DNA from 2 places in the Streptomyces sp. NPDC031365 genome. Region 2 is predicted to be linked to the other one. Evidence: riboswitches for the same ligand, from Rfam matches in the RefSeq annotation. Region 2 holds a riboswitch; the other holds the start of a gene.
What was found. Region 2 has a riboswitch for glycine ahead of gcvP (aminomethyl-transferring glycine dehydrogenase). Riboswitches for the same ligand answer to the same signal wherever they lie in the genome.
Positions count from the first base shown of each region.

Region 1: it holds a riboswitch for glycine, as region 2 does, so the genes downstream of both, gcvT (glycine cleavage system aminomethyltransferase GcvT) here and gcvP (aminomethyl-transferring glycine dehydrogenase) in region 2, are expected to answer to the same signal.

Region 1 covers NZ_JBVIIM010000013.1:110,924-116,456, forward strand. Annotated here, with positions in the region: gene ACZ5C2_RS20605 (ABC transporter substrate-binding protein) at 1-130, opposite strand, end outside; gene ACZ5C2_RS20610 (enhanced serine sensitivity protein SseB C-terminal domain-containing protein) at 560-1,309, opposite strand; gene ACZ5C2_RS20615 (enhanced serine sensitivity protein SseB) at 1,679-2,458, opposite strand; gene ACZ5C2_RS20620 (AAA family ATPase) at 2,512-3,171, opposite strand; glycine riboswitch at 3,393-3,493, shown strand; glycine riboswitch at 3,494-3,617, shown strand; gene gcvT (glycine cleavage system aminomethyltransferase GcvT) at 3,658-4,776, shown strand; gene gcvH (glycine cleavage system protein GcvH) at 4,924-5,301, shown strand; gene glyA (serine hydroxymethyltransferase) at 5,317-5,533, shown strand, end outside.
Region 2 covers NZ_JBVIIM010000043.1:33,613-39,145, reverse strand. Annotated here, with positions in the region: gene ACZ5C2_RS36215 (bifunctional nuclease family protein) at 1-39, shown strand, start outside; gene ACZ5C2_RS36210 (MerR family transcriptional regulator) at 233-916, shown strand; gene ACZ5C2_RS36205 (DNA polymerase IV) at 996-2,381, shown strand; gene ACZ5C2_RS36200 (PRC-barrel domain-containing protein) at 2,400-2,774, opposite strand; glycine riboswitch at 2,888-2,983, shown strand; gene gcvP (aminomethyl-transferring glycine dehydrogenase) at 3,158-5,533, shown strand, end outside.

The DNA.
Region 1 (5,533 bases), on a different contig from region 2:
AGACGAAGGTGTCCTTCGAGCCGCCGCTCTGGTTGTCACTGTCCCGCTCGCTGGAGCAGCCCGTGGCAATCAGACCGACCGCCACCGCGGCCGTGATCGCCCGAGCGACTGGGGACTTGGGTATGCGCATATTGGGGCCACTCCGGGTCCGCTATGTGGATGCATCTTGACCGGCCGAACACTACCTACGTTCGCAGGGAGTCAGGAACAGTCCGGATAGCGGTGATACCTACCTGAGATCTGAACACTTGACATATGGGATGGTTCAGGCACCCCGCCATCGAGATTTAACCCTTCTGACACAGAAGACGGCCCGCCGGGGGGCGTTCGAAGGGCGACGAGCGACGTGGAGATCGGGTGAAACCGCAGGTGACAGGCGGTTAAAGGGTGATCGCTGAGCGCGCATGGCCATTAATCTGACGCGAAATCACCGCCGGCCGAACCGGGGGTCCGGGCCGCTTCGGCCACGTGTCCACCTGGTGGACACGGTGACGCTGAGTCAGCACGAGCCGGAGCGCGGCCGGTGGGCAGCGCCGGGGGTAGCACGGATACGGCCCGGTCAGCGGTGGTGCGCGGGCGGGTAGCCGTAGCCCGAGGCCGGGGGCTGAACGGCGCCGTGCGCCTCGCGGTCGTAGAAGGGCCGGGCGTTGGCCCGCAGCCACATCGCGACCGGGTCGTGCTCGTCGGACATCGCGACGGTCGACACGGGCAGTCCGTCCGGGACCGCGGCGAGGGACTGCTGCATCATCGCGCGCACCGCGTCCACGGCGGGCGGGGAGGCGTCGTACACGTCCAGGCCGATGGCGAGGTACGGGGCACCCAGGGCGGGCTGCACCCAGGCGCGGCGCAGTCCGCGGACCGCCGGGGTGCGGTGGGCGTTCTGCGCGAGGAGGGCGTAGAACTGCGGGATCTCGATGGCGGGTTCGGAGAGCCTCAGCGGTCCGGCGGGCTGGCGGTCCAGACCGCCGGCGATCCGGCGCAGGTCCAGCCAGGGGATGCCGACGCCGCCGCCCGGGGCGTGCGGATTGAGCCAGAGTCCGTAGCGGTCGGGGAAGAGCGCCCGGGCCGCTTCGAGGCCGTCGATCACCTCGTACGATCTGTTCCAGCCGCTGGCCGACAGTTCCTGCGCGGAGGTGACGCAGGGCGCGTAGCCGAAGCCGTCGACCTCCATGTTCCCGTACTGGGCGTCGGGGGAGCCGGCCTGGCCGTGCCACAGCAGCATCCAGACCTGGCCGGACGAAGGAGTGGCGAGAGCGCGCAGCAACGCCTCGTAGGCGTCGTAACGCCCGGGCGTCACCTGGCGCAGCATGTGCTCGACCTGCCCGGCCGCCGCGGTGCCAGCGCTCACTTTGTATCGCCCCTTTGTACAACCTCGCCAGCGGATGAACCTAGCTTATGCCGCCGGCGGTGAGGCGAGGTCGGGTGTGCGGTGCCGGGTGCGGTGCCGGGTGCGGGACCGGGTGGTCCGCAGGTGTGCTGTGCGCGGGAGAGCTCGGGTGGTGGCGTTGTGTGGCGGGTGCCGGTGCGTTGGGGTTGTTCGCGCAGTTCCCCGCGCCCCTGGGGGGTTGGTCGCGGCCGCGCGGCGGAGCCGTAGGTCGGTTCAGCGCCGCGCCCCTGGGGGGTTGGTCGCGGCCGCGCGGCGGAGCCGTGGGTCGGTTCAGCGCCGCGCACCTGGGGGTTACCGCTGACGCTGGTAAAAGGGGTTGACGTGGGTGCGCATCCAGTCGGCCACCAGGTCCTGGGCGATGTCCAGGACGATCAGGTTGACCGGCCAAGGGGCCGGCATGCGGCCCAGGGCCCGGCCCAGGGCGTCCAGGGGGAGGGTGCGGGCGTCGCCCTCCCAGTGGGCCAGTTCCACGCCGACGAAGAGGACCGGGTCCGCCGTCTCGATCGCGGCGAGGCAGCGGCGGGCGGTCGTCACCACGCCGATGGCCTCGAACTCCTCCGAGGCCGCGGCCAGGAAGTCAACCGGGTCGTCCTGCCAGTCGGGCTGGAACAGCCGGACCCGGCCGCCGCTCGCCGGGCCGTCCAGCGGCCCGTGTCCGGCCCGGCACAGTTCGGCCACGGCGGCCGGCGGCAGCGGGACGGAGACCACGCCACCGGGGTTCACCGCGATCCCGGCCTGCGGTGGCAGACCGCGGGCGAACTCCACGGCGGGCGCGATGGTGTACGACAGGTGGGAGCCGACGACCTGGCGGAACTGTTCCTCGGAGCTGAACACGGGGACGTAGGCCTGCCCGTCGAGTTCCATGGTGGGCAGGTCCAGCGGGCCACTGTGCGGGCCGCCGCCGCTGGGCAGCGGGACCCAGACGAAGCTGCGGCCCAGCACCTCCATGATCCTGGCGCCCGCCGACGGAACGCCGAGGGACGCGGAAAGCACCTCCTCCAGCTCGTTGCCGGGCCATCCGCCGTGCGGATGGGGGTGCGTCTGGGCCGGGAAACCCGCCGGGAAGTCCATCGTTCGCCTACCGCCTGCCTGGAACCACTGCTGTGGTCGGCAAGGTTATCCGGTCAGTCCGCGAAGCCGATCCTGCGCAGCGCGTTCGCCGCGTCCCGGTCGATCAGCACCGCCGAACCACAGCCCGCGGGCAGCCGGCCGCGCTCCACCGCGCGCAACAGCCTGTCGCTCGCCGCGCGGTGGCGCCCGAACGCGTACCGGGAGACGCCGCGTCCGCGCTCGCGCTGCCCGGCCAGGGCCTGCTGCGGGGTGACGTCGAGCAGCAGCAGGTGCAGGCTCGCCCCCCGGCGGCGGGCCTCGCGGGCGAGCCAGCGCCGCACCCATGCCTGCGTACCGCAGTCGTGGACGACGACCGCCCCACCGGCGCGCAGCGACCGGCGCAGACCGGCGTAGTGGGCGAGGCGGACCAGGGGGCGGTAGACGGCGTAGGGGAGGAAGCGGGGCATGCGGTGGTCCCAGCGGTCACGGCTGTCCTGGGAGTCGACGCGGGCACCGCGCACCGCGCGGCGCATCAGTGTGGACTTGCCGCTGCCGGGCAGTCCGGTGACCACGACGAGGTCGCGGGGCCCGAAGAGCAGCGCGCGTGGGCTGCGGCCGCCCCGCTCGCGCAGGTCGCGGACGACGGGCGCCGGCAGCGCCCCGCGGGCCCGCGCGGCCGACTGCGGGGGCAGCGCGACGCCCGTGGTGGTGGCGCACGCCGTGGTCCTGTTCACCGTGATGGTCCTCCCCTGGGGCCGGCACGAGTCCGGGTCCCCGCTGAGCGTAAAGAGAAAGTAATGCCAGGTGCCTCTCGTTTCCGTGCCTTTCCTGAAACAGGCCTGTCACAGCTCCCTGTGACCGTGCCCGTACAACCTGTGCATCCCAGGGAAGGGTCCCCCTGCCGCGCCCTCGCGATGCGTGCAATGATGAGCGCGCCAACTGCATACCGGCCGTTTGAATCCGCGCGGGAGAGTCCCCGGCACCGTTTGCCGCCGGGGCGCCGAAGGAGCAAGTCCCTCCCTTGAATCTCTCAGGCCCCGTTACCGCGCGGGCGAGGCACATCTGAAAAGCGGGCCGCTGCAGCCGTGCTCCAGTGGCTCCACCCAAGGTGCAAACCATGATCCTCCCCGTGCGGGCGGTCATGGCGAACCTCTCAGGTTCCGATGACAGATGGGGAGGAACGCCCTCGCCTTCCCCCATCGTCTTTGGGAGACCGACCGATGAGCAGTACCGAACCTCGCCGGACCGCGCTCGATGCCCTGCATCGCTCGCTCGGCGCGACGATGACCGACTTCGCCGGCTGGGACATGCCCCTGCGCTACGGCTCCGAGCGCGACGAGCACAACGCCGTACGCACGAAGGCCGGCCTCTTCGACCTCTCGCACATGGGCGAGATCGCGGTCACCGGCCCGGCCGCCGCCGCACTCCTCGACCACGCCCTCGTCGGCAACATCAGTGGCGTCAAGCCCGGCCGCGCCCGCTACACCATGATCTGCCGCGAGGACGGCGGCATCCTGGACGACCTGATCGTCTACCGGCTCGGTGAGTCGGAGTACATGGTCGTCGCCAACGCCTCCAACGCCCAGACGGTGCTCGACGCCCTCCTCGAGCGCTCGGCCGGCTTCGATGCCGAGATCCGCGACGACCGCGACGCGTACGCGCTGCTCGCCGTGCAGGGCCCCGAGTCCCAGGCCATCCTCGCTTCGCTCACCGACGCCGACCTGGACGGCCTGAAGTACTACGCCGGTCTGCCGGGCACGGTCGCCGGTGTCCCCGCACTCGTCGCCCGCACCGGTTACACCGGCGAGGACGGCTTCGAGCTGTTCGTGAAGCCGGAGCACGCGGTCGAGCTGTGGCAGGCGCTGACCAAGGCCGGTGAGGGCGCGGGCCTGGTGCCGTGCGGGCTGTCCTGCCGGGACACGCTGCGCCTGGAGGCGGGCATGCCGCTGTACGGGAACGAGCTGAGCACCTCCCTGACGCCCTTCGACGCCGGTTTTGGCCGGGTGGTGAAGTTCGAGAAGGAGGGCGACTTCGTGGGCCGCGCCGCCCTGGCCCAGGCCGCCGAGCGCGCCGCCGCCGAGCCGCCCCGTGTCCTGGTCGGCCTGGTCGCCGAGGGCCGCCGGGTGCCGCGCGCCGGGTACGCGGTGGTGGCCGGCGGCGAGGTGGTCGGCGAGGTCACCTCCGGTGCCCCCTCCCCCACGCTGGGCAAGCCGATCGCGATGGCGTACGTCGACCCGGCGCACGCGGCGCCCGGCACCGAGGGCGTCGGCGTGGACATCCGGGGCAGCCACGAGCCCTACGAGGTCGTGGCGCTGCCGTTCTACAAGCGGCAGAAGTGACACCGTCGTAGGACGGTTCCTCGCGTCCTCGCGTCCTCGCTTCTTTTCGTCTTTCGCGCGTGAGGTGGGCGCGTCGTCCCCCACCCACCCGCGTCGCCCGCAGTCCCTTCAGCCATCCCCCGTCCCCCGTACAGGAGAATTCAGGCCATGAGCAACCCCACGCAGCTGCGTTACAGCAAGGAGCACGAGTGGCTGACGGCCGCCGAGGACGGCGTGTCGACGGTCGGTATCACGGAGCACGCGGCCAACGCGCTCGGCGACGTGGTCTTCGTCCAGCTCCCCGAGGTCGGTGACAGCGTGACCGCGGGCGAGACCTGCGGCGAACTGGAGTCGACCAAGTCGGTCAGCGACCTGTACTCCCCGGTCAGCGGTGAGATCACCGAGGTCAACGAGGATGTCGTGAACGACCCGTCGCTGGTGAACTCCGCCCCCTTCGAGGGTGGTTGGCTGTTCAAGGTGCGCGTCACCGACGAGCCGGCCGACCTGCTGACCGCCGCCGAGTACGACGCCGAAATCGCCGGCTGAGGAGTCTGTAGCCGCATGTCCGTTCTGAACACGCCCCTGCACGAGCTCGACCCGGCGGTGGCCGCCGCGGTCGACGCCGAGCTGCACCGCCAGCAGTCCACCCTCGAGATGATCGCCTCGGAGAACTTCGCCCCGGTCGCGGTCATGGAGGCCCAGGGCTCGGTCCTCACCAACAAGTACGCCGAGGGCTACCCCGGCCGCCGCTACTACGGCGGCTGCGAGCACGTCGACG
Region 2 (5,533 bases):
CAGATTTCGCCGGAGGACTTCGGAAGCAGCAACCAGTGAGGGCAGAGGGCGAGCGCAGCCGCGTCGGCCGCCATGGCCCGCAGGGCAGGCATTCGGCTAGCCTTTCCCCACGGCGAGGCACGGGAAACCACTCTTAGGGTGATTATCACTCGGCGTGCCGAGTGTGGCGATCGTTGACGCACCCTTGGTGACTGCCTACCGTCGGGGAGGCAGGTCAAGGACGGAGGTCGGCGTGAGAAGCAGCGGCGACGGTACGGCTGGGGGTGCCCCCGAACCCGGTTTCGGGGCGAGCGGGCCGTATCCTCCCCAGAGCTCCCGGCTCCGCCCGGGCCGGGGGTATCCCGGGCACGGCGGTGCGATCGATCACGCTTCGCAGCGGTCGGCGGCTGTGCCGAGCGGTGGAGGTGCGGCGGTCATGGCGTCCGAGGAGATCGGCTACCGGGGGCCCACGGCCTGCGCCGCCGCCGGTATCACCTACCGGCAGCTCGACTACTGGGCCCGCACGGGACTGGTCGAGCCGAGCGTGCGACCGGCCCAGGGATCGGGCACACAACGGCTGTACAGCTTCCGTGACGTCGTCGTGCTGAAGATCGTCAAGCGGTTCCTGGACACGGGCGTCTCCCTGCAGAACATCCGCACCGCCGTACAGCACCTGCGTGAGCGTGGCTTCAGCGACCTGGAGCGCATGACGCTGATGAGCGATGGGGCCACGGTGTACGAGTGCACCTCGCCCGACGAGGTGCACGCCCTGCTCCAGGGCGGTCAGGGGGTCTTCGGTATCGCCGTGGGCGTGGTGTGGCGGGATGTCGAGAGCGCGCTGTCCCAGCTGCACGGTGAGCGCATCGACACGGGGGAGACGCTGGTCGGCCACCATCCGATGGACGAGCTGGCGCGGCGGCGGAACAGGGCCGTCTGAGGACTGTCCTGGGCCTTCTGGGGCAGTCCGAGGCCCTCCGGAGAGGGCAATGTCAGTGGCGTGGGGCAGCATCGGAGATGTGAGATCCGCACCCACGATTCTCCACCTCGACATGGATGCCTTCTTCGCCTCGGTGGAGCAGGCGTCCAAGCCGAGTCTGCGCGGGAAAGCCGTGGTCGTGGGTGGGCTGGGACCGCGGGGTGTGGTCGCCACCGCCTCGTACGAGGCGCGGGTCTTCGGCGTCCATTCGGCGATGCCCATGGCGCAGGCCCGGCGTCTCGCGCCGAACGCCGCGTATCTGGTGCCGAGGTTCGCCCTGTACCGGTCGATCAGCGAGCACGTGATGGGACTGCTGCGGTCCCTGTCCCCCCTGGTGGAACCGCTCAGCCTGGACGAGGCGTTCGTGGACCTGGAGGCCGGCGGCACCGCCTGGGACGAGGGGTCGGCCCGCCTGGCCGGGGTGAAGCTCCGCGCGGACATACGGGCGGTCACGGGACTCACCGGGTCGGTGGGGCTGGCCGCCTCCAAGATGCTGGCGAAGATCGCGTCGGAGCAGGCGAAGCCGGACGGGCTGGTGCTGATCGAGCCGGGCACGGAGCGGGTGCTGCTGGGACCGCTGTCCGTACGGACCCTGCCCGGCGTGGGCCCGGCAACCGGTGATCATCTGCGCCGGGCCGGGATCCACACGGTCGATGAGCTTGCCCAAGCGGGGGAGGACGAGCTCGTACGGCTGCTGGGCAGGGCTCACGGGCACGCGCTGTTCGCGATGGCGCTGGCGCGGGACGAGCGGCCTGTGGTGGCCGACCGGGAGACCAAGTCGGTGTCGGTCGAGGACACCTACGACGTGGACATCCACGAGCGGGTGCGCGTCGCCCTGGAGGTCCGGCGGCTCGCCGACCGGTGTGTGCGCAGACTGCGGGGAGCGGGACTGTCGGGGCGGACCATCGTCCTCAAGGTGCGGAGGTACGACTTCTCCACCCTCACCCGGTCGGAGACGCTGCGCGGACCCACGGACGATCCGGCGGTGGTGCGGGAGGCCGCGGCGAGGTTGCTGGACTCGGTCGACACCACGGGCGGTGTGCGGCTGCTCGGGGTGGGGGTCAGCGGACTGGCCGACTACACGCAGGAGGACCTGTTCGCACAGGCGGCGGGCGTGGACGAGGAGGAACCCGTCCCAGAGGACCCCGAAGCCGCGCCCGCGTCCGAGAGCCGGACGCCTCCCGAGCGGCGCTGGCCGGCCGGGCACGACGTACGGCACACGGCGCACGGGCACGGCTGGGTGCAGGGCAGCGGGCTGGGCCGGGTCACCGTGCGCTTCGAGACTCCCGACTCGGAGCCGGGCCGGGTGAAGACCTTCCGCACCGACGACCCGGCCCTGGAACCGGCGGATCCGCTGCCGCTGGTGCCACGAAGACCGGGGGAGGACGAGAGGACGGCGGCCGGCGGGGCGCGGGCGGAGAGCTGAGCGGGGGGAGCCGGAGGGTCAGACCGGCTTGTCCTTGCCCGCGAGTTTGCCGAAGTCGCGGTCCTGGAGCGGGGGAGGCGCGGCGATGTCCAGACCGTAGTGGTGGTAGAGCTGGAGCTCCTGTTCGGGGGAGAGGTGGCGGCCCACGCCGAAGTCGGGTGCGTCCTTGATCAGAGTCCGTTCGAACGGCACGTGGAGGATGCCGTCGATCAGTTCGCTGGGCTCCAGCGGGACGAAGGCGTCCCTGCTGAACAGGCCGGTGCGTATCGCCGCCCACTCCGGTACGCCTGTGGCGTCGTCGAGGTAGACCTCGTCGACCGTGCCGATCCGGGTTCCGTTGCGGTCGAACGCCTTGCGGCCTATCAGATGGCGCGGATCGATGTCGGTCTGCACGGGCCCTCCACTGGTCGCAAACTCATCCCTAAGCACCACGAAACGGCACAATCGGCGGTGCGGCCACTCGAAGCCCCGGTGCGGTCCTCGCTGGTACGCTGGCAATCGGCTGCTGACCCCGTGCGGGAGAGTCCTCCAGGCACCATCGGAGGCGCCGAAGGAGCAAATCCTCCCCGGAATCTCTCAGGCACACGTACCGCACGGACGAGGTCACTCTGGAAAGCAGGGCGGGTGTCGACGGCTTCCGCTCTCACCGACGGTGAAAGCCGGACCGCCCCGGGCGTTCCGGTGAAGCTCTCAGGTTGAGATGACAGAGGGGGAGGCCGTCCGGGCACCTGTGCCGTGGTGCCCCTCGAAGGTCGTCAGACCAGGAGGCCTCCTCAATGACCGCCCCTCGCACTCCGCTCTCCGAGCTCGAACGGGGAATCCCCTTCGAGCAGCGCCACATCGGCCCCGACCACGAGGCCCGGGCCAAGATGCTCGCCCAGGTCGGCTACGGCTCGCTCGACGAGCTGACGGCCGCCGCCGTGCCGGATGTGATCAAGAACGCCGAAGCGCTGGACCTGCCGGGTGCGCGGAGCGAGGCCGAGGTGCTGGCCGAGCTGCGTTCGCTGGCCGACCGCAACCAGGTGCTCGGCTCCATGATCGGGCTCGGGTACTACGGCACCTTCACACCGCCCGTCATCCTGCGCAACGTGATGGAGAACCCCGCGTGGTACACGGCCTACACGCCGTACCAGCCGGAGATCTCCCAGGGCCGGCTCGAGGCACTGCTGAACTTCCAGACCGTGGTGGCCGAGCTCACCGGTCTGCCCACCTCCGGTGCCTCCCTGCTCGACGAGGGCACCGCCGCCGCCGAGGCGATGGCACTGTCGCGGCGCATGGGCAAGAACAAGAAGGGCCTGTTCCTGGTCGACGCGGACGCCCTGCCGCAGACCATCGCCGTGATCGAGACCCGTGCCGAGCCGACCGGCGTCGACGTTGTCGTCGCCGACCTGAGCGACGGCATCCCCGCCGGGCTCGCCGAGCGTGAGATCAACGGCGTACTGATCCAGTACCCGGGCGCCTCCGGCGCGGTGCGCGACATCAAGCCGGTGATCGACCAGGCGCACGCGCTCGGGGCACTCGTCACCGTCGCCGCCGACCTGCTCGCCCTCACCCTGCTGAAGTCGCCCGGCGAACTCGGCGCGGACATCGCGGTCGGCACCACCCAGCGCTTCGGCGTGCCGATGGGCTTCGGCGGGCCGCACGCCGGTTACATGGCCGTGCAGGACAAGATGGCACGCAGCCTGCCCGGGCGGCTCGTCGGCGTCTCCGTCGACGTGGACGGACACAAGGCGTACCGCCTGGCTCTGCAGACCCGTGAGCAGCACATCCGCCGTGAGAAGGCCACCAGCAACATCTGCACGGCCCAGGTTCTGCTCGCCGTCATGGCAGGGATGTACGCCGTGTACCACGGCCCCGAGGGCCTGAGGATCATCGCCCGGCGCACGCACCGGTACGCCACCGTCCTCGCCGAGGGGCTGCGGGCCGGCGGGGCCGAGATCGTGCACGGGTCCTACTTCGACACGCTGACCGTGCGCGTCGCCGGGCGGGCCGCCGGGATCGTCGCCGCCGCCCGTGACAACGGCGTCAACCTGCGTCTTGTCGACGCCGACCACGTCTCGATCGCCTGCGACGAAACCACCACCCGGGCGCAGCTGACCGCCGTGTGGAGCGCTTTCGGCGTCGAGGGCGACGTCGAGGCCCTGGACGCGGCCGTTCGGGACGCACTGCCCGACGCCCTGCTGCGCAACGACGAATACCTGACGCACCCCGTCTTCCAGCAGCACCGCTCCGAGACCGCGATGCTGCGCTATCTGCGCCGCCTCGCCGACCGCGACTACGCGCTGGACCGCGGCATGATCCCGCTGGGCTCCTGCACCATGAAGCTCAACGCGACCACCGAGATGGAGCCGGTCACCTGGCCCGAGTTCGGGCAGCTGCACCCCTTCGTGCCCGCCGAGCAGGCGCAGGGCTACCTGACGCTCATCCACGAGCTGGAGGAGCGTCTGGCCGAGGTCACCGGCTACGACAAGGTGTCCCTCCAGCCCAACGCCGGCTCGCAGGGCGAGCTGGCCGGTCTGCTCGCCGTACGCGGCTACCACCGGGCCAACGGTGACGATCAGCGCACCATCTGCCTGATCCCGTCCTCCGCGCACGGCACCAACGCCGCCAGCGCCGTGATGGCCGGCATGAAGGTCGTCGTCGTCGGCACGTCCGACGACGGCGAGGTCGACGTCGACGACCTGCGGGCGAAGATGGCGCAGTACCGCGACCAGCTGGCGGTGCTGATGATCACGTACCCCTCGACGCACGGTGTGTTCGAGGAGCACGTCGCCGACATCTGCGCCGAGGTGCACGAGGCCGGCGGACAGGTGTACGTGGACGGAGCCAACCTCAACGCCCTGGTGGGTCTGGCCAAGCCCGGCCACTTCGGCGGCGACGTCTCGCACCTCAACCTGCACAAGACCTTCTGCATCCCGCACGGCGGCGGCGGCCCCGGCGTCGGTCCGGTCGGCGTGCGGGCGCACCTCGCGCCGTACCTGCCGAACCACCCGCTCCAGCCGGAGGCCGGCCCGGAGACCGGCGTCGGACCCGTCTCGGCGGCCCCGTGGGGGTCGGCGGGCATCCTGCCCATCTCCTGGGCGTACGTCCGGCTCATGGGCGGCGAGGGCCTCAAGCGGGCCACGCAGGTGGCCGTGCTCAGCGCCAACTAC